2 regions of the Streptomyces sp. NPDC055287 genome follow, and region 2 is predicted to be linked to the other one. Evidence: riboswitches for the same ligand, from Rfam matches in the RefSeq annotation. Region 2 holds a riboswitch; the other holds the start of a gene.
The links. Region 2 has a riboswitch for cobalamin ahead of ACWIHY_RS22515 (prenyltransferase/squalene oxidase repeat-containing protein). Riboswitches for the same ligand answer to the same signal wherever they lie in the genome.
Positions count from the first base shown of each region.

Region 1: it holds a riboswitch for cobalamin, as region 2 does, so the genes downstream of both, ACWIHY_RS12860 (ABC transporter substrate-binding protein) here and ACWIHY_RS22515 (prenyltransferase/squalene oxidase repeat-containing protein) in region 2, are expected to answer to the same signal.

Region 1 is NZ_JBSHNE010000006.1:228,537-238,897, reverse strand. Features, by position in the region: gene ACWIHY_RS12905 (immune inhibitor A domain-containing protein) at 1-1,569, shown strand, start outside; gene ACWIHY_RS12900 (hypothetical protein) at 1,692-2,009, shown strand; gene ACWIHY_RS12895 (isochorismatase family protein) at 2,038-2,622, opposite strand; gene ACWIHY_RS12890 (nicotinate phosphoribosyltransferase) at 2,797-4,125, opposite strand; gene clpS (ATP-dependent Clp protease adapter ClpS) at 4,207-4,521, shown strand; gene ACWIHY_RS12880 (DUF2017 domain-containing protein) at 4,521-5,123, shown strand; gene ACWIHY_RS12875 (amino acid permease) at 5,471-6,925, shown strand; gene ACWIHY_RS12870 (Mov34/MPN/PAD-1 family protein) at 7,014-7,430, shown strand; partial or broken gene ACWIHY_RS12865 (diguanylate cyclase) at 7,495-7,653, shown strand; cobalamin riboswitch at 7,682-7,809, shown strand; gene ACWIHY_RS12860 (ABC transporter substrate-binding protein) at 7,851-8,849, shown strand; gene ACWIHY_RS12855 (FecCD family ABC transporter permease) at 8,859-9,908, shown strand; gene ACWIHY_RS12850 (ABC transporter ATP-binding protein) at 9,905-10,361, shown strand, end outside.
Region 2 is NZ_JBSHNE010000014.1:31,637-41,997, reverse strand. Features, by position in the region: gene lanKC (class III lanthionine synthetase LanKC) at 1-825, opposite strand, end outside; gene ACWIHY_RS22540 (ferredoxin) at 976-1,209, opposite strand; gene ACWIHY_RS22535 (aldehyde dehydrogenase) at 1,209-2,675, opposite strand; gene ACWIHY_RS22530 (MBL fold metallo-hydrolase) at 2,843-3,880, shown strand; gene ACWIHY_RS22525 (GlxA family transcriptional regulator) at 3,861-4,805, opposite strand; gene ACWIHY_RS22520 (MBL fold metallo-hydrolase) at 4,910-5,503, shown strand; adenosylcobalamin (AdoCbl) riboswitch at 5,572-5,725, shown strand; gene ACWIHY_RS22515 (prenyltransferase/squalene oxidase repeat-containing protein) at 5,783-7,021, shown strand; gene ACWIHY_RS22510 (SCO2322 family protein) at 7,018-7,707, shown strand; gene ACWIHY_RS22505 (energy-coupling factor transporter transmembrane component T) at 7,704-8,837, shown strand; gene ACWIHY_RS22500 (ABC transporter ATP-binding protein) at 8,834-10,361, shown strand, end outside.

The DNA of each region.
Region 1 (10,361 bases), on a different contig from region 2:
GGCAACTTCAACGAGCCCGACGGCTACATCGACCACTTCCAGATCGTCCACGCGGGCGAGGACGAGTCGGCGGGCGGCGGCGCCGAGGGCGAGAACGCCCTGTGGGCGCACCGCTGGTACGCGTACGGCACGGACGCCGGCAAGACCGGCCCGGCGGGCAACCCGTCCGGCGGCACCGAGATCGGCAAGACCGGCATCTGGGTCGGCGACTACACGATGCAGCCCGAGAACGGCGGCCTCGGCGTCTTCGCCCACGAGTACGGCCACGACCTGGGCCTGCCCGACCTGTACGACACCTCGGGCAAGGGCGAGAACGGCGTCGGCTTCTGGTCGCTGATGTCGGCCGGCTCCTGGCTCGGCAAGGGCAAGACCGAGATCGGTGACCTGCCCGGCGACATGACCGCCTGGGACAAGTTCCAGCTGGGCTGGCTCGACTACGACGAGGCCAAGGCCGCGACGAAGTCGAAGCACAAGCTGGGCGTCTCGGCGTACAACACCAAGAACCCGCAGGCGCTCGTCGTCGAGCTGCCCAAGAAGGCCGTCACCACGACTGTCGTGAAGCCCGCCGAGGGCTCCAAGCAGTGGTGGAGCGACATGGGTGACGACCTCAAGAACACCCTGACCCGCTCCGTGGACCTGACCGGCAAGGCCAAGGCCGAGCTGTCGCTCCAGGGCTGGTGGGACATCGAGGCGAACTACGACTGGCTGTACGCCGAGGTCTCGACCGATGGCGGCAGTACCTGGAGCGCTCTCGACGGGACCTCTGACGGCAAGGCGCTCCCGCGCGACGCCGCCGACAAGCCGGGTCTGACCGGCGTGGGCGGCGCGTACAAGAAGCTCGCCTTCCCGCTGGACGCGTACGCCGGCAAGAAGGTCGACCTCCGCTTCCGCTACCAGACGGACGGCGGCGCGGGCGGCAAGGGCTTCGCGGCGGACGCGATCACGGTGACCGCCGACGGGCAGCCGGTGTTCACGGACAATGCCGAGGGCGACGACAACGGCTGGACCGCGAAGGGTTTCTCGCGCATCGGTGAGTCCTTCACCAAGGAGTACGAGCAGTACTACCTGGCCGAGAACCGCCAGTACGTGTCGTACGACAAGACCCTCAAGGTCGGCCCGTACAACTTCGGGTTCGCCTCCACCCGGCCGAGCTGGGTCGAGCACTACCCGTACCAGAACGGCCTGATGATCTGGCTGTGGGACACCTCGCAGAAGGACAACAACACCAGCGCCCACCCGGGCAAGGGCCTGATCCTTCCGGTCGACGCGCACGCCAAGCCGCTGAAGTGGGCGGACGGCAAGCTGCTTCGGAACAAGATCCAGAGCTTCGACTCGTCCTTCAGCAAGTACCGCACCGACCGCTTCACGCTGCACAACGCGAACGTGCCGCTGAAGCTGGCGTCGCAGAAGGGCGTCTCGGTCTTCGACGACCGCAAGGGGACGTACTGGTACAAGGAGAACCCGACCGGTGGTGTGGATGTCCCTGACACCAACACCAAGATCTCGATCGTCAGTGAGCCCAAGAGCGGCTCGACGATCACCGTGAAGGTCGGTCCCTCGACCAAGTAATTCGTAACACCGCAGGTCAGAGCATGATCGGCCGTCGCCCTCTAGCGGGCGGCGGCCGATCACGTTTAGATGCCTCTTGACCAGCTCTTGTTGACACGACGTCTTATGGGGGATTGATCGGCATGTCCGGTGGAGGTTTCGTACGGTTGCCCGGCGGCAGCGTGGTCGTCGCTCTCACGCTGCCCAGCCCGTCGGGCGACGGCCACAAGGTCCGCGTCCTGGTCCACTCCGTGAACCGGGCCCGCGCCCTGACGCGGCTGCGCAACCTCGGCCTGCGGGCGGTCTACCTGCGGGGCAACGCCCACCCGCCGACCCCGGACGAGATCACCGCGGTTCTGCACCACCCGGACGGCCTGCTGTGGCGCACCGCGCCGGGGAAGACGGCCGTGGAGCTCTGGCACCCCATACGCGCCCTGCTCAGACCCGTACGCCCGGCGTGAGGGCGCGTGGGGGGCGCCGGGGCCCCGGCTAGACCACCGGCTTCCCCGACAGCTCCACGCCCGCCTCGCGCATCTCCTCCAGCGCCCGCTCAGTCGTCGCCTCGGAGACGCCCGCCGTCAGGTCGAGCAGCACGTGGGTGGTGAAGCCCTCACGGACCGCGTCCAGGGCCGTCGCCCGCACGCAGTGGTCTGTGGCGATGCCGACGACGTCGACCTCGGTGACGCCCCGCGCCCGCAGCCAGTCGGCCAGCCCGACATCGTTCTCGTCGGTGCCCTCGAAGCCGCTGTACGCCGCCGAATGGGCGCCCTTGTCGAACACCGCGGCGATGGCGCCCGAGGCGACGGCCGGGGCGAAGTTCGGATGGAAGCCCACTCCTTCCGTACCGGCGACGCAGTGCACCGGCCAGGAGTGGACGTAGTCCGGGCTGGCGGAGAAGTGGTCGCCCGGGTCGACGTGGTGGTCGCGGGTGGCGACGACGTGGCGGTACCCGGCCGGGGCGTCGCCGATCAGCTCGGTGACGGCTGCGGCGACATCGGCGCCGCCCGCCACCGCGAGGCTGCCGCCCTCGCAGAAGTCGTTCTGAACGTCCACGACGATCAAGGCGCGGTGCATGGCGGGGGCCCTTCGGTGGGGATTCGGCGGCGGCGGTGCGTATGCGGTTGTCCGGGCAATGGTTCGAGAGTAGAGACTCCAACGGCCTTGCGGCAGGGGGCCTTTGGCTGCTAGGGGGCCGACGTCACCCTCGGTGCCCGCCCTCTGGCTTGCCGCTGCCCGCTCACCTTGCGTTCATGCGTACTCGGTGGGGATGACGGGCTCGCCCCGCGACAGCTGCACCGCGGACATCGGCAGGGCCTCGCGCGCCGCCACGTGCCTCTCGCGCACGTCGTCCAGCGGCTCGCGCGCCACGACCTCGCCGCCCTTGACCAGCTCCACCTGAAGCTGCCGGCCGGCCAGCTCGGGCGGTACGGGCCCGGTGCCGACGACCTCGGCCTCCGCCACGCCGTACGCGTCCGCGCGCCGCGCCGCCCACTTGCGGCCGCCGATCGACGTCTTCCCGCCCGTCGACCTCTTTGCCACCGACAGGAGCGGCGCCGCCGGGTCCGCCGATTCGGCCCTGGCGACCAGCTTGTAGACCATGGAGCAGGTGGGGTGCCCGCTCCCGGTGACCAGCTGTGTGCCCACGCCGTACGCGTCCACCGGAGCCGCCGCCAGCGAGGCGATGGCGTACTCGTCGAGATCGCTGGTCACCACGATCCTCGTACGGGTGGCCCCCAGCTCGTCCAGCTGCTGGCGCACCCGGTGCGCTACCAGCAGCAGGTCGCCCGAGTCGATGCGGACCGCGCCCAGGTCCGTCCCGGCCACGTCGACGGCGGTACGGACGGCCTCGGCGACGTCGTAGGTGTCGACCAGGAGCGTCGTACCGCTCCCCAGCGAGGCGACCTGCGCCTGAAAGGCGTCGCGCTCGTTGTCGTGCAGCAGGGTGAAGGCGTGCGCGCTGGTGCCGACGGTGGGGATGCCGTAGCGGAAGCCGGCCGCGAGGTCCGAGGTGGAGGTGAAGCCGCCGACGTACGCGGCGCGGGACGAGGCGACGGCGGACAGTTCGTGCGTACGCCGGGCGCCCATCTCGATCAGCGGCCGGCCGCCCGCGGCGGCGGCCATCCGGGAGGCGGCGGCCGCGATGGCCGAGTCGTGGTTGAGGATCGACAGGATCACGGTCTCCAGCAGCACGCACTCGGCGAAGCTGCCCTCGACGCGCAGGATGGGCGAGCCCGGGAAGTAGACCTCGCCCTCGGGGTAGCCCCAGATGTCGCCCGTGAAGCGGTACGAGGCGAGCCACTCCAGCGTCGGTTCGTCGACGATCGCGTGCTCCCGCAGGAAGCCCAGTACTCCCGAGTCGAACCGGAAGTTCTCCACGGCGTCCAGGACCCGCCCGGTACCCGCCACGACGCCGTACCGGCGCCCCTCGGGCAGCCTGCGGGTGAAGACCTCGAAGACGGAGCGCCGGTCGGCGGTGCCGGCCCTGAGGGCGGCCTGCAGCATCGTGAACTCGTACTGGTCGGTGAAGAGCGCTGTCGACGGCACATCCACCGGCAGCCCAAGGTCCGCAGTGTTCATGGCAAGGATGCTACCCCCAATCTCGTCAGAGTGACGATTTCTACGTGGCCGTTTGTGCGACGGCGCGTCACCGGTGGCACCATGGGACAAGTGAGTACGGCTCCCGCAGAGATCGAACGCCCGGAATTGGCCGAGGAAACCTCCGCCGTCCCCGAACCCGACGTCCCCTGGGTGACGCTGGTCCACAACGACCCCGTCAATCTCATGAGTTATGTCGCGTATGTCTTCCAGGCGTACTTCGGCTACTCCAAGGACAAGGCGCACAAGCTGATGATGGACGTCCACCACAAGGGCCGCGCGGTCGTCTCCAGCGGCAGCCGCGAGGAGATGGAGCGTGACGTGCAGGCGATGCACGGCTACGGACTCTGGGCGACGCTCACGCAGGACCGCGGCTGATGGCCGGGCTCTTCGAGGGAATCCCCGGCGGCGGCGCGGCCGTCGCGCTCGACGAGGTCGAGATCTCGATCCTGCGCAGCCTGGCCGTACAGCTGCTCGAACTGTTCGGACCCGGTGAGCAGCAGGCGGCGGGCGAGGACCCGCTGGCAGCGCTGTTCGCGCAGGGCCCCAGCGAGGCGCCGTCCGACCCCGCGCTCGCCCGGCTCTTCCCCGACGCGTACGGCGATCCGCAGGCCGACCCCGAGGACGCGCACGAGCGGGAGGTGCGCGCCAACTCGGCCGAGTTCCGGCGCTTCACCGAGAACGACCTGCGCGAGCGCAAGCGCGAGGACGCGCTCGCCGTCGTGCGCAGCCTCGACGTGCTGGCCACCGCCGGTGAGGGTGGCGCCGTACTCAAGCTCGCGGACGGTGAGTGCAAGCGCTGGCTCGGCACGCTCAACGATCTGCGGCTGACCATCGGCACGCGTCTCGAGGTCACGGACGAGGACGAGAACGGGGAGCTCTACCGGCTGCCGGACTCCGACCCGCGCAAGCCGATGGTGATGGCGTACCTGTGGCTCGGCGCGCTCCAGGAGAGCCTCGTCGAAACGCTTATGCCCTGACTATGCCCTGACCTGTCCGGACATATCGATCACGCTGTTCGCTCAACGGACACTCAAATCCGGATAACGATCGCATTAACGCCCGGGGCCCCTTTGCCGCCCCGGGCGTTGTTTGTCCCATTTTTCCAGTGGTGTGCGCCACATTGGGCGCAGTGGATCACTGTTGCGAGCGTGATAAATCTTCACGACCGCCCTGGGACGCCACCCCTGTCCCCGGGGGCGCTGACGCCGGCTGACCCCGGCACGCAACTCCATTCCACATCCGGGGGCCGAGCCCCTCAAAGGATCGTCACAGTCGATCCGAGCCGTTCAAGGCCGGATCGGCATGGAGAAAGGCGCGACACACCATGACCTCAGTGCAGGTCGACAAGCAGCACGACGGCAGTGAGGCCGAAGGCACGACATCCGGCGAGGGTTACCAGCGCGGACTCGGGGCCCGTCAGATCCAGATGATCGCGATCGGCGGCGCCATCGGCACCGGCCTCTTCCTCGGCGCGGGCAAGGGCATCTCCATCGCCGGCCCCAGCCTGATCCTGGCCTACGCCATGGCCGGCCTCGTCATCTTCTTCATCATGCGGGCGCTCGGCGAGCTCCTCATGTACCGCCCGGTCTCCGGCTCCTTCTCGGAGTACGCCCGCGAGTTCGTCGGCCCCTTCGCGGGCTTCGTGACCGGCTGGACGTACTGGCTCTTCTGGGTCGTCACCGGCATCACCGAGGTCACCGCGGCCTCGGAGTACATGCAGTACTGGACCAAGGGCACGGACGGCTGGACCGATCAGCCGCAGTGGGTCTTCGCCCTGATCTTCACGGTCCTCCTCTTCTGCGTGAACCTGATCTCCGTGAAGCTCTTCGGCGAGCTGGAGTTCTGGTTCTCGATGATCAAGGTGACCGCGATCGTCGGCATGATCCTGATCTGCGCCGGCATCCTCACCCTCGGCTTCTCCGACGCCGGCGACACCGCGTCGGTGACCATGCTCTGGGACCAGGGCGGCTTCTTCCCCAACGGCATCGGCCAGACCCTCATGACCCTCCAGCTGGTCATGTTCGCCTTCCTCGCCGTCGAGCTGGTCGGCGTCACCGCGGGCGAGGCCAAGGACCCGAAGACGGTCCTGCCCAAGGCCATCAACACCGTCCCGTGGCGCATCGCCGTCTTCTACGTCGGCGCGCTGATCATGATCCTTTCGGTCGTCCCGTGGACCCACTTCCAGCCGGGCGTCTCGCCGTTCGTTGCGGCGTTCGAGAAGATGGGCCTCGGCGTCGGCGCGGCCATCGTCAACTTCGTGGTCCTCACCGCCGCCCTGTCCTCCTGCAACTCGGGCATGTACTCCACCGGCCGCATGCTGCGCGACCTCGCGCTCAACGGCCAGGGCCCGAAGTTCTTCACCAAGCTGACCAAGAACGGCCTGCCCCTCGTGGGCACGTCCTTCTCCGCCGGCCTGATGCTGGTCGGCGTGTGGATCAACTACCAGTGGCCGGGCGAGGCGTTCAACTACGTCGTCTCCTTCGCGACCATCTCCGGCATGTGGGCCTGGATCATGATCCTGGTCAGCCAGATCCGCTACCGCGCCAAGGCCGACCGCGGCGAGCTGCCGCAGTCCGCCTTCCGGGCGCCGGGAGCGCCGTACACGAGCTGGTTCGCACTGCTCTTCATCGGCATGGTCATCGTGATGATGGGCATCGACAAGGACGCGCGGATCTCGCTGTACTGCGCGCCGCTGTGGGCGCTGCTGCTCGGCGTGTCGTGGCTGGTGCTGAAGAAGCGGACGCCGTCGGCATCGCAGAGCGTCCCGCCGAAGGCCTGATCCACTCCGGGCTCGTCCGAGTCCAGCATGTGGTCCCGCCCGTACCATCCACCGGTACGGGCGGGGCCCTTTGCTTATCCTGGGGCCCATGCTGACCCTTTCCCAGGCCCTCTACGACCAGATCGTCGCGCACGCACGCGCCGACCACCCCGACGAGGCCTGCGGCGTGGTCGCCGGCCCGGCCGGGTCCGGGCGCCCCGAGCGCTTCGTCCCGATGCTGAACGCCGCCCGCTCGCCCACGTTCTACGAGTTCGACTCCTCGGACCTGCTCAAGCTCTACCGCGACATGGACGACCGCGACGAAGAGCCCGTGATCATCTACCACTCGCACACGGCGACCGAGGCCTACCCGTCCCGCACGGACATCAGTTACGCGAACGAACCCGGCGCGCACTACGTCCTGGTCTCCACCGCCGACACGGACGACGCGGGCCCCTTCCAGTTCCGCTCGTTCCGCATCGTGGACGGAGTGATCACCGAGGAAGAGGTCAAGGTCGAGGCGTAACCGCCGTCGGCCGCAGCCGTACTGCGAAAGCGCGCGCGGCGTACGCCGAAGGGGTCACCCCGAAAGCAAGAAGCGCATCCTCGTCGCCTTCACCGAAGGCATCGCCCCCGAGCCGGACACCACCTTCGGCAACGTGAAGGCCGGCGTACTGGAGCACTTCGTGCCCGGGTACGAACGCGGCGACTTCGTCGAGACCATCCAGAACGCCGCCCGGCCTGAATGATCACGACGCGGGACACAGTGACAGAATGTGCGCGACCCGGGCGGCAGGACCCAGGAAGCCGGTGCGAATCCGGCACGGTCCCGCCACTGTGACCAGGCCGACGACGCTGTCGCCAACGCCTGGAAGCCAGGAACTGACCTGCCGCCCTCCGTACCACCGACCAGGGGACGAGGAAATCCCCCGGAGGAGGCACCACTGTGTCCTGCCGTACTCGCCCCACGCGCCGCGCGCTCATAGCCACAGCCGCCGCCCTGCTCCCCCTCACCGCCTGCACCGCGACCGGAGACAAGCCCGGCGCCGCCGCAGCGAAGACAGCGGCCCCCGGCTTCCCGTACACCGTCACCAACTGCGGTGTGAAGACGACCTACAAGGCCCCACCCACCCGCGTCGTCACCATGAACCAGCACGTCACCGAGGTGATGCTGGAGCTCGGCCTCGCCAAGTCCCTCGTCGGGACCGCCTACCTCGACGACAAGGTGCTCCCCGAGTACGAGAAGCAGTACAAGGCCACCCCCGTGCTGGCCAAGGAGTACCCCTCGTACGAGAAGCTGCTCGCCGCCAACCCCGACTTCGTGTACGGCGGTTACGCCTCCGCCTTCTCCGCCGGCGACGGCCGCAGCCGCGAGACGCTGAAGAAGTCCGGCATCAACTCCCGCCTGAACACCGAGTACTGCGCCGACGGCAAGACGTCGATGGGCGCCCTCTACCAGGAGATCCGCGAGATCGGCCGCACGTTCGGCGTCGCCGGCCGCGCCGAGCGCTGGATCGACTCCGCCAAGGCCGGAAACACCGCCACCGAGAAGAAGCTGGCGGACGTCGACCCCGTCTCCGTCTTCGTCTACGACGGCGGTGACAAGACCGCCTCCACCATCGGCGGCGCGGGCATCGGCCACGAGATGGTCAAGCGCGCGGGCGGCAGGAACGTCTTCGCCGACCTCCCCAAGCCCTTCGCCGACGCCTCGTGGGAAACCGTCGTCGACCGCAGGCCCGAGGCCATCGTCATCCTCGACTACGGCGCCACCACCGTCGCCCAGAAGAAGCGGCGCCTCCTCGAAGACCCGGCCCTCGCCGACGTCCCCGCCGTCAAGAACAAGCGCTTCGCCGTCCTGCCCCTGTCCGACATGGTCCTCGGCGTCCGCGCACCTGCCGCCGTCGACACCCTCGCGCGCCAACTCCACCCCGAGCTCGAGAAGTAGCGGGCGGCCGTGAGCTGCGAGACCCCCGCCGCCCGCGGGCGGCTGCGCTACACCCTGCTCGTCGCCGTGCTCACCGCCCTGCTCGCAGCGGCGGCGGTCGCGGGGCTCGCCCTCGGTTCCGTACGCATCCCCGCCCCCCAGGTGCTGGAGATCGTCACCGGCGCCGCCGACGCGGGCCCGTACCGCACGATCGTCCTCGACGTACGCCTGCCCCGCGTCCTGCTCGGCGCCGTCGTCGGCGCCGGGCTCGCCGTCATCGGCACCGTCCTCCAGGCCCTCGTACGCAACCAGCTCGCCGACCCCTTCCTCCTCGGCGTCTCCTCCGGCGCGTCGGTCGGCGCGGTCGGCGTCATCGTCCTCGGCCTCGGGGCCGGCCTGGCCACCACCGTCACCGTCCCGCTCGCCGCCTTCGCGGGCGCGCTCGGCTCGCTCGTCCTCGTGTACGGGCTCGCGCGCGGCGGCGGCGCCATGACCACCGGACGCCTCGTCCTCGCCGGAGTGGCCGTTTCGTACATCCTGTCCGCCCTGACCAGCCTGCTGATGGTCACCTCGGCCCGCGCCGACCACCTCAAGGAAATCCTCTACTGGACCCTCGGCGGACTCGGCAGCGCCCGCTGGGACATGCTCGCGCTCCCCGCGACCGTCCTGGCAGCCGGAACCGCCCTGCTCATCACCCTCGCCCGGCCGCTCGACCTCCTCCTGGTGGGGGAGGAGGGCGCCACCGTCCTCGGCCTCGACACCGGCCGCTTCCGCGCCGCCGTCTTCGTCGTCGCCTCGCTGCTCACCGGCGTACTCGTCGCCTTCAGCGGCGCGATCGGCTTCGTCGGCCTGATGGTCCCGCACGCCGCCCGCATGGCCGTCGGCGCCGGACACCGCAGGCTGCTCCCCGTCGCCGCGCTCGGCGGCGCGGTCTTCCTGGTCCTGGCCGACCTGGCCGCCCGTACGGTCGCCGCACCCCAGGACATCCCCGTCGGCGTACTCACCGCCCTCACCGGCGGCCCGTTCTTCCTGTGGATGCTGCGCCGCCGCGGCGGAGCGACCGAAGGAGCCCCCGCATGACCACCCTGACCGTGGAAGGCCTCTCGTACGGCGCCGGAGGCCGCCACCTCGTCGACGACGTCACCCTGATGGCCGCCGACGGCGAGACCGTCGGCCTGATCGGCCCCAACGGCAGCGGCAAGACGACCCTCCTGCGCTGCGTGTACGGAACCCTGCGCCCCACCCACGGCCGCGTTCTCCTCGACGGCGACGACCTGCACGCCATGAGCCCCAGGACCCGCGCCCGGCGCATCGCGACCGTGCCGCAGGACAGCGGCGCGGCGGGCTTCGAACTGACCGTCCGCGAGGTCGTCGCCATGGGCCGCTCCCCGCACAAGCGCTTCTGGGAACAGGACACGGCCGCCGACGACTCTCTCGTACGGGAGGCCCTTGCCCGCGTCGGCATCGCGGACCTCGCGGCGCGCGGCTTCCCGTCCCTGTCGGGCGGCGAACGACAGCGGGCCCTGATGGCCC
Region 2 (10,361 bases):
CGGCCGCGCCTCCTTGAGGACCACCTTCTCCCCGCTGCGCAGGTCCTCGCCGAGGTAGACCCCGCCGCCGTTGGAGAAGTGCAGCGCGCTCTTGATGCGGTACGGCAGGTCGTTGGTGGTGGTGGCGTTGCGGGCCGCGAGGTGCGGCTCCAGGAACGCGGGGAACTCCACCCAGTCCGGTACGTGGAAGGCCGGCTCGCGCAGGTCGGGGACGAGCGTCCCCTCTTGGTTCTCGATCGCCGGGACGAGGGTGCCGGTGGCGTCGACGCAGTAGCGGTGCGCGAAGCCGCCGTAGCGGACGTACAGCGGGCCGTCGCCCCAGCGGAGGTCGGTGAGGATGTACGGTCCCGGCTCGCCGTCGAGCAGCTCGCCCAGCTCCCGGAGGATGACGTGCAGCTCGTTCTCGTCGGCGGGATAGACGGTCACGAACTTGCCGCTGGAGCCGCGTCCGGCGTATTTGGAGTTGCGCAGGTGGAGCGGCTGCGGGCCCGGTACGAACTTGAACGGGACGGCTCGCGGCACGCAGTAGTCCCACACCTTCGCGGCTGTCTTCTCCGCGTTGTCCAGGCAGGCCGAGACGTGGATCTTCCAGCCCTGCAGCGGCCGGCCGGGGAGTGGCGCCCCCGTGTCGTCGACCGGGTTGATGTGCATCCAGTCGCCGGACACGAACCTCCGCCAGCCCGGCGGCAGTTCACGCCTGGCCGTTTCGAAGAGCGCATCCGACGAAGACCGGCCGGACTGTCCGGGCCGGATCGCGGAGAGACGGTCCGGGGTCTCGTAGAACTGTCTGTCGGCGAGGCAGAAGACCTCGTACCGGTTGTCCATGGGCCCCCCTCGGCTGCGGTGACACCGAGATTTCCACGCGGCCGAGGGGGAGGAACAGTCACACCTGTCACGTCATGACAGTGCGGTACTCACAGGTAAAGAACCGTTCGCACTTGTTCGACGCTGAACTTCCGCCGGGCGGCGGCCGGTTCAGTCCTCCGGCGGGAAGACCACCTCCCCGCTTCCCGGCAGCGTGATCGCGATCGCCTCGACCGGGCAGCCCTCCGCCGCGGCCAGCACCTTCTCGTCGGCGTCGAGGTCGGGGTCCGCGGGGTGCGACTGGCGGGCGGTGTCCAGGGTGAAGGAGCCCGGCGCGTGGTTCACGCACATGCCGGAGCCGATGCACACCCCCCGGTCGACCTCGACGTGCCAGCGGTCCCCCATCACGCCTCCCCGAGGCCGTGCCCGGCCGGCAGATGGATCATCTTGTGCTCGAGGTACTCGCCGAACCCCTCGGGCCCGAACTCCCTCCCGAGGCCGGAGTTCTTGTAGCCGCCGAAGGGCCCGAGCATGTCGACGCTGAAGGTGTTCACGGAGTACGTACCGGTCCTGACCTGCCGCGCGATGTCGATCCCGTGCTCGGTGTCGGCGGTCCACACACTGCCGCTGAGCCCGTACTCCGAGTCGTTGGCGATCCGCACCGCGTCGCGCTCGTCGTCGTACGGCAGCAGGCAGATGACCGGGCCGAAGATCTCCTCGCGGGCGATCCGCATCGAGTTGTCGACGCCGCCGAAGAGCGTCGGCTCGACGTACCAGCCCCGCTCCATGCCGGCCGGGCGTCCGCCGCCGGTGAGGATCTTCGCTCCCTCCTCCTGTCCGATCCTGATGTAGTCCAGGGAGCGCCGCTGCTGGCGTGCGGCGACGAGCGGGCCGACCTCGGTGGCCGGGTCGAGCGGGTCGCCGACCTTCAGCGCGCCGGCCGCCGCGGCGAACGCCTCGGCGAACTCGTCGTAGCGCGAGCGCGGGGTGAGGATGCGGGTCTGGGCCACGCACGCCTGCCCGTTGAGCATCCAGGCGAAGGGGACGATCCCCGCGACGGCGCTCTCCAGGTCCGCGTCCGGCAGGATCACGGCCGCCGACTTGCCGCCGAGCTCCAGCGTCACGCGGGTGAGGTTGCGCGAGGCGACCTCCATGACGCGCCTGCCCGCCGCGACCGAGCCGGTGAACGACACCTTGTCGACGTCCGGATGCCCGACGAGGTACTCACTGACCTCGCGGTCGGCCGGGATGATCGACAGGACGCCCTCCGGCAGCCCGGCCTCGGTGGCTATCTCGGCCAGGATGTACGCGTCGAGAGGCGTCTCCGGCGACACCTTGAGCACGGCCGTGCAGCCCGAGAGCAGCGCGGGCGCGAGCTTGGCCGCCGCCGTGAACTGCGGGACGTTCCACGGCACGACGGCCGCGACCACCCCGACCGGCTCCCGGCGTACGAGAAGCGGGCCGAGCACACCGGTCCGCCGCTCCTCGTACGGGAAGTCGCGCGCGACGGCGAGGGTGGCGTCCCACACCATCATCGCGGCCAGCGCCTGCATCATGACGCTCGCGGTGTAGGGCGTCCCGTTCTCGGAGGTGATGCTGCGGGCGATCTCCTCGTGCCGTACGGCGATCGCGTCCTTGATCCGCGTGACGACGGCGATCCGCTCGTCGAGCGTCGTCCGGGGCCAGGGGCCTTCGTCGAACGCCTCGCGTGCCGCCGCCACCGCGCGGTCGACGTCGGCCCGGGACGCGTGCGGCACCCGCCCGATGACCTGCTCGGTGTGCGGCGAGACGACCTCGATGACCTCGGTCCCCAGCGGATCGGTCAGCTCGCCGCCGATGTAAAGCTTCCGGTGCTCCACAAGCTCGGTCATGACTGTGTGCCTCCCACGGCCCGGCAACGCTCCCGAGTTATCTGACGGTTCATCAGAACTGTTACCAGCTGCGGTCGTCGGAGTCCATGACCCGACCCCTTTGCAAAGAAGTCGACCTGGGCGACTATTGGAACGAGTTCTAGTCCTGGACGAGGAATTGGGGACCCATGACGCAGGTGACCGAGCACGGCGGTGGCGTCTGGTCCCTCAAGGTGCCCATCCCGGACAACCCCCTCGGCCACACCCTGGTCCACCTGCTCGACACCGACGACGGCCCGGTCCTGATCGACACGGGCTGGGACGACCCCACGTCCTGGGACGCGCTGGTCACCGGTCTCGCCGCGCTCGGTACGGCGGTCACCGACATCCACGGCGTGGTCATCACCCACCACCACCCCGACCACCACGGCCTGTCCGGCCAGGTGCGCGACGCGTCCGGCGCGTGGATCGCCATGCACGCCGCCGACACCGAGGTCGTACGCCGGACCCGCGGCGCGGAGCCCGGCACCTGGCTCGGCTACATCACCGCCAAACTCACCGCCGCCGGCGCGCCCGACGACCACCTCGCGCCGCTCCGCGCCGCCCGCGGCTCGGGACGCATGCGCACCCTGCCCGGCCTCAGGGCCGCGCTCCCCGACCGCGAGATCGTCCCCGGTGACGTCCTCCCCCTGACCGGCCGCCGCCTGCGCGCGATCTGGACGCCGGGTCACACTCCCGGCCACGTCTGCCTGCACCTGGAGGAGACGCACCCGGCGAACCTCCCCGGCAACGGCCGCCTCTTCTCGGGCGATCACCTGCTCCCCGGCATCACCCCGCACATCGGCCTGTACGAGGACCCCGACGACACCACGGTCACCGATCCCCTGGGCGACTACCTCGACTCCCTCGAACGCGTCGCCCGTCTCGCGCCCGCCGAGGTGCTTCCGGCCCACCAGCACGCGTTCACCGACGCCCCCGCCCGCGTCGGGGTGCTCCTCGCCCACCACGAGGACCGCCTCACCGGCCTCCGCGCCCTCCTCGCCACCCCCCTCACCCCCTGGCAGCTGGCCGAGCGCATGGAGTGGAACCGGCCCTGGGACCAGATCCCGTACGGGTCCAGGAACATCGCGGTCTCGGAGGCCGAGGCACACCTGCGCCGCCTGGTGAAGCTGGGGCACGCGGAGGCGGTCCCGGGCGGCGAACCCGTCACGTACGTCGCTGTGTGAAGGCCCGGCGGTAGTCGCGGGGCGGGATGCCCCGCCGGCGGACGAACTGCTCGCGCAGGACGGCGGCGCCGGCGTAACCCACGCGGCGGGCGATGTCCTCCACGGACAGCTCCGTCGTCTCCAGCAGCTCCTCGGCGATGTTGAGGCGCTGCGTGAGCAGCCACGCGTGCGGGGTGGTGCCGGTCGCGGCGGTGAAGCGGCGGGCGAAGGAGCGGCGGCTCATGAGGGCGCGGCGCGCCAGTTCGTCGACCGGGAGGGGCTGGTCGAGGTGGGCGCGGGCCCAGTCGAGGACCTCGGCGAGACGGTCGTCGGCGCAGCCCTCGGGTACCGGGGCGGCCAGGTACTGGGCCTGGCCGCCCTCGCGGTGCGGCGGCAGGACGAGGTCCCTGGCTACGGTGTTGGCCACCGCGGCGCCGTGTTCGCGGCGCAGCAGGTGCAGGCAGAGGTCGAACCCCGCGGCGGCGCCCGCCCCGGTGACCGTGCGGCCCTCGTCGACGTAGAGGGCGCCGGGGTCGAGGGTGACGCCGGGGTGGAGGGTCGCGAGCAGGGCGGCGAAGCGCCAGTGGGTGGTGGCGCGCAGGCCGTCGAGCAGTCCGGCGGCGGCGAGTGCGAACGTACCGACACAGTGGGCGGCGACCGTGGCGCCGCGCTCGTGGGCGGACCGCAGCGCGTCGAGGACGGGGGGCGGAGGCGGGGTGCGGAAGCCGCTCCACGGCAGGGCGAGGACCAGGTCGGCCTCGGCGAGCCGGTCCAGGCCGTGCTCCACGGTGAGGGAGAGGCCGTGGTCGGTGGGGACCGGGCCCGGACGGTCCGTGCACAGGGTGAAGTCGAAGTCCCTCTCGTCGAAGATCTCGCTGACGACGCCGACGCTGAGCATGCCGACCCCCGGTGGCGCGTAGGCGGCGACGGTACGGAACGGGGTCATGCCCGCAGTCTGGCAGCAGGCAGGCGCGGTTATGGCACGAATCCCGCGATGCCTGGCACATCTGCCACTCGTGCGCACCGCGCATCGACGGAAAGCTGATCCCCATGAGCGACACACCGCGCGGCCGTACGGCCGGCTACACGATCCTGACCACGGGCTACACCACTTCCACCGGCCCCGGCGTCGCCGCCACCGTCTCGTACGTGACCGACGGCGACCTGCGGATCGTCATCGATCCGGGCATGGTCGCGAGCCGCGACCGGATCCTGGGCCCGCTCGCCGCGATGGGCGTGGGCCCCGACGACATCACCGATGTCGTGCTCAGCCACCACCACCCCGACAACATCATCAACGCGGGGCTGTTCGGCAGCGCCAGGATGCACGACCACAAGGCGATCTACCACGGCGACCAGTGGACCGACCGCGACGCGGAGGGGTACGAACTGACCCCGTCCGTAAGGCTGATCAGGACTCCGGGACACAGCCGGGAGGACGTGACGGTGCTCGTCGGCACACCGGACGAGGTGGTCGCGTTCGTGGGAGACCTGTGGTGGCGGCCGAACGGACCGGTCGAAGACCCGGTCTCCCCGGACCTCGCGCAACTGCGGGCCAGCAGGGAACGGGTCCTCGCGATCGCCGACGTCATCGTCCCCGGCCACGGCGGCGCGTTCCCGGCGGACGCGTCCGCGCCGCTGTAGGGGCCGCGCCGGGCGCCGCCGCCGCGCCCGGACCGCCCGGGGGCCGCTTGCTACGGGCCGGTAGAGTGTGCGAGTCGTCATCATGCCGTTCTGGGGGAAGCCGGTGCGAATCCGGCACTGACCCGCAACCGTGAGCCGCCCGCCGAGGGCGGTGAGTCGGAACGCCCGGTCCGGCATGACTACTGGCTCGGCACCGTCGAGGTATACGGAGCCGGAGCCTGGTGCGTGGTTTCCGCGTGCCCGGGCCCGGCTCCTCAGCAGGAGAGGCCCCCGCCCGTCATGACCCTTCGCCGCAGCGCAGCAGCCGTGCTCGCAGCTTCCGCCGTACTCTGCGCCACCGCGGCCACGGCCACGACCGCCGTCGCAGCGCCTTCCCCCACTCCCGTGGTTCCCTCGGGGCTCTACGGCGAGAAGGACCCGACGTACGACGGTGTCTGGCGGCAGTCGCTGGCCCTCCTCGCCCAGGACACGGTGGGCGTCAAGCCCGCCGCGAAGGCCGTGAACTGGCTCGTCGGCCAGCAGTGCGACAGCGGCGGCTTCCCGTCGTTCCGTGCCGACGCCGCCGAGCCGTGCACGTCGAAGACCATGGTGGACAGCAACGCCACCGCCGCGGCCGTGCAGGCGCTGAGCGCGCTCGGCGGGCAGGACGCCGCCGTGAAGAAGGGCGTCAGCTGGCTGAAGGGCGCGCAGAACCAGGACGGCGGCTGGGGTTACAACCCGGGCGGCGCGAGCGACTCCAACTCCACGTCGATCGTGATCGGCGCGCTGGCCGCGGCGGGCGAGAAACCCGGTGAGGTCACGTCGCAGCAGGGCAAGTCGCCGTACGACGCCCTCGTCACCTTCTCCGTCCCCTGCGACGCGAAGTCGGGCGGCGGCGCGTTCGCGTACCAGCCGGACAAGGGCGGCAAGCTCGCGCCCAACGCCGACGCGACGGCGGCGGGTGTACTCGGCGGGCTCGGCCAGGGCCTGGACGCCCAGGGGAAGAAGGACGGCCAGAAGGCCGCCGAGTGCGACAAGTCCGGCAAGCCGACGCCCGAGCGGGCCGCCGCGAACGGCGCCGCGTACCTCGACGGCGTACTCGCGAAGACGGGCCACCTCGACACGCCTCCCATGCCCGGCGCCGAGGACAGCGAGCCGCAGCCCGACTTCGGCAACACGGCCGACGCCGTCGTCGCGCTGGCCGCGCAGGGCGGCGCCGAGCAGGCCGAGAAGCCGCTGGGGTGGCTGAAGAAGAATGCGGCGTCCTGGGCGAAGGGGAACGGCCCCGCCGCATACGCGCAGCTGGTCTTCGCCGCGCACGCGACCGGCACCGACCCGAAGAACTTCGGCGGCACCGACCTGGTGAAGTCGCTCAACGCGACCGGGCCGGCGCCGGAGACCACGGAGACGAAGACCGACGAGGACAAGGGCTCCGAGCAGGGCTTCGGCGACTGGTGGCTCGTCGGCATCCTGTTCGTCGCCAGCGTCGGCGTCGGCATCCTGTTCAGCGGCCGCAAGAAGAAGAACCAGCAGCGGTGACGACGGTACGTACGCGGCCGGCCTCCCTCTCCCTCGTCCTCGTGCTCGGCGCCGCGCTCCTCGCGGTACTGGGCGCGGGGCCCGCGCACGCGGGCACGGGCTACCGCTACTGGTCGTTCTGGGAGAGCGACGGCGGCCGGTGGACGTACGCCACTCAGGGCCCGGCGTCCGCCAGGCCCGCCGACGGCGATGTGATCGGCTTCCGGTTCTCGGTGAGCGAGGACGCGCGGGACTCGGCGCGGCCGCGCCACGCGGCCGGTGCCTTCGGTGACGTCTGCGGCGGGACGCCCGCCAAGGAGGGCGCCAAGCGGATCGCCGTCGTCATCGACCCCGGTACGGCGGCCGACGCCCCGGCCGGCGAGCGTCCACCGGCACTGCGCACGGCGTGTGCGCGCACCGGTGCGGACGCAACCGCCGCGGACGCGCTCGCCCAGGTGGCGAAGCCGCTGCGCTACGACAGCGCGGCGCTGCTCTGCGCGATCTCCGGCTACCCGAAGACGGGCTGCGGGGAGCAGGTGTCCGGCCGCGAGGACACGCCTCGCTCGTCCGTGACAGCGACCGCGACCGTCGGCCGGACCACCGACGACGACGGCAGCGGCCCCTCCGCCGGGCTGCTCGTCGGCCTCGCCGCCGTGTTCGCGCTCGGTGCCGCGGGCGTGTGGCAGGCGCGCCGCCGCCGCGGATGACCTCCATGACCCTGCGCGCGCCGCAAGCCGCCCGTAGCAACGCCCTGCCCGCCGGGGCGTGGTGGCTGTGGGCGCTCGGTCTGGCCGTCGCCGCGTCCAGGACCACCAATCCGCTGCTGCTCGGCATGCTGGTGGGGGTGGCCGGGTTCGTGGTGGCGGCGCGCAGGACGGACGCCCCGTGGGCGCGTTCGTACGGGGCGTTCGTGAAGCTCGGCCTGTTCGTCATCGGCATCCGCCTCGTCTTCTCGGCGTTCCTGGGCTCACCGATCCCGGGCGCCCACATCCTCTTCACGCTGCCCGAAGTGCCCCTGCCCGACTGGGCGCAGGGCGTGCGGATCGGAGGGCGCGTGACGGCGGAGCAGCTCGTCTTCGCCCTGTACGACGGGGCGAAGCTGGCCACGCTCCTCATCTGTGTGGGCGCCGCGAACGCGCTCGCCAATCCGGCCCGGCTGCTCAAGTCGCTGCCGGGCGCGCTGTACGAGGCCGGGGTCGCCGTCGTCGTCGCGATGACGTTCGCGCCGAACATGGTGGCCGACGTGGTGCGGCTGCGCACCGCGCGCCGGCTGCGCGGCCGGCCGACCGGGGGCGTCGGGGCCGTGCTCCAGATCGGGCTTCCCGTCCTGGAGGGGGCGCTGGAGCGGTCGGTGGCTCTGGCCGCGTCGATGGACGCGCGCGGGTACGGCCGCACCGCCGAGGTACCGCCCGCCGTACGGCACACCACGACCGTGCTGACGCTGGGCGGGCTGCTGGGGGTGTGCGCCGGGGCGTACGGGCTGCTGACCGCCGACGGGGCGACGTACGGTCTGCCGGTCATGGCCGCTGGGCTCGTCGCGGCGCTGGCGGGGCTGCGCCTCGGCGGCCGGCGCAGCGTCCGAACCCGCTACCGGCCCGACACGTGGGGCGTACGGGCATGGCTGGTGGCGGGGTCGGGGGTGACGGTCGCGGCGCTGATGATCTGGGCGGCCGCGTACGACCCGGCGGCGCTGCACCCCGGGGTGATCCCCCTGGTCGCTCCCGAGTTGCCGCTGTGGCCGGCGGCGTCCGTACTGATCGGCCTGCTGCCGGCGTTCGTGGCCCCGGTGCCTCCCGCACTTTCCGTACCTCCCGCAGTGAAGGCGACTCCGAAGTGATCCGGTTCGAGAATGTGTCGGTCAGTTACGAGGACGCCGCGTCGCCGGCGATCCGGGGTGTGGACCTCACGGTGCCCGAGGGCGAGTTGGTACTGCTGGTCGGCCCTTCCGGAGTCGGCAAGTCGACCCTGCTGGGCACCGTCTCCGGCCTCGTCCCCCATTTCACGGGCGGCACCCTGCGCGGACGGGTGACGGTCGACGGCCGTGACACCCGGACCCACAAGCCGCGCGAACTCGCCGATCTGGTCGGGACGGTGGGTCAGGACCCGCTCGCCCACTTCGTCACCGACACCGTCGAGGACGAGCTGGCGTACGGCATGGAATCACTCGGCCTTGCGCCGGACGTGATGCGGCGCCGGGTCGAGGAGACGCTGGACCTGCTCGGCCTCGCGGAGCTGCGCGACCGCCCCATCGCCACGCTCTCCGGCGGCCAGCAGCAGCGCGTGGCGATCGGCTCGGTGCTCACCCCGCATCCGAAGGTGCTGGTGCTGGACGAGCCGACGTCGGCGCTGGACCCGGCGGCGGCCGAGGAGGTGCTGGCGGTGTTGCAGCGCCTGGTCCACGACCTGGGTACGACGGTGCTGCTGGCCGAGCACCGCCTGGAGCGGGTGGTGCAGTACGCGGACCAGGTGATCCTGCTGCCGGGCGCGGGCGAGGCACCGCTCGTGGGGGCGCCGGCCGACATCATGGCCGTCTCACCGGTGCACCCGCCGGTGGTGGCGCTGGGCCGCCTCACGGGCTGGGAGCCGCTCCCCCTTTCCGTACGGGACGCCCGCCGGCGCGCCACGGCCCTGCGGGCCCGACTGGCCGACGCGGAGCCGGCGCGCCCCGGGCCGCCCGCCGCCGACCGGGATCAGGCCCGTCCGGCGACTGACGATGCGCCGGATGCGCCCGCCGGACACCCGGGGGCCCGGGGGCCTGTCCCTCGTTCCGGCACGGGCCGGGCAGGGGAGAAGCTCGCCCGCCTGCTGCGGCGCCGCACCGACCCGTCCCCCGCCGCAGAAGCCGCGAGCACCCCCACCACCACCGTCGCCTCCGTCACCGGCCTCGGTGTCCGCCGCGCCCGCATCGAGGCCCTGCGCCGGGTCACGCTCACCGTGTCCCGGGGCGAGACCGTCGCCCTGATGGGCCGAAACGGCGCCGGCAAGTCCACCCTCCTGTCCGCCCTCGTCGGCATGGTCGAGCCCACCTCCGGCACCGTCACCGTCGGCGGCCGCACCCCCCACCGCACCCGCCCCCGCGACATGGTCCGGGAGGTCGGCCTGGTTCCCCAGGAGCCGCGCGATCTGCTGTACGCCGACACCGTCGCCGCCGAGTGCGCGGCGGCCGACAGCGACGCGGGCGCCGCACCGGGCGCCTGCCGGGCCCTTGTCGCCGAGCTGCTCCCCGGCATCCACGACGACACACATCCGCGCGACCTGTCCGAGGGCCAGCGCCTCGCCCTCGCGCTCGCCATCGTGCTCACCGGGCGGCCCCCGCTGCTCCTCCTCGACGAGCCGACCCGCGGCCTGGACTACGCGGCGA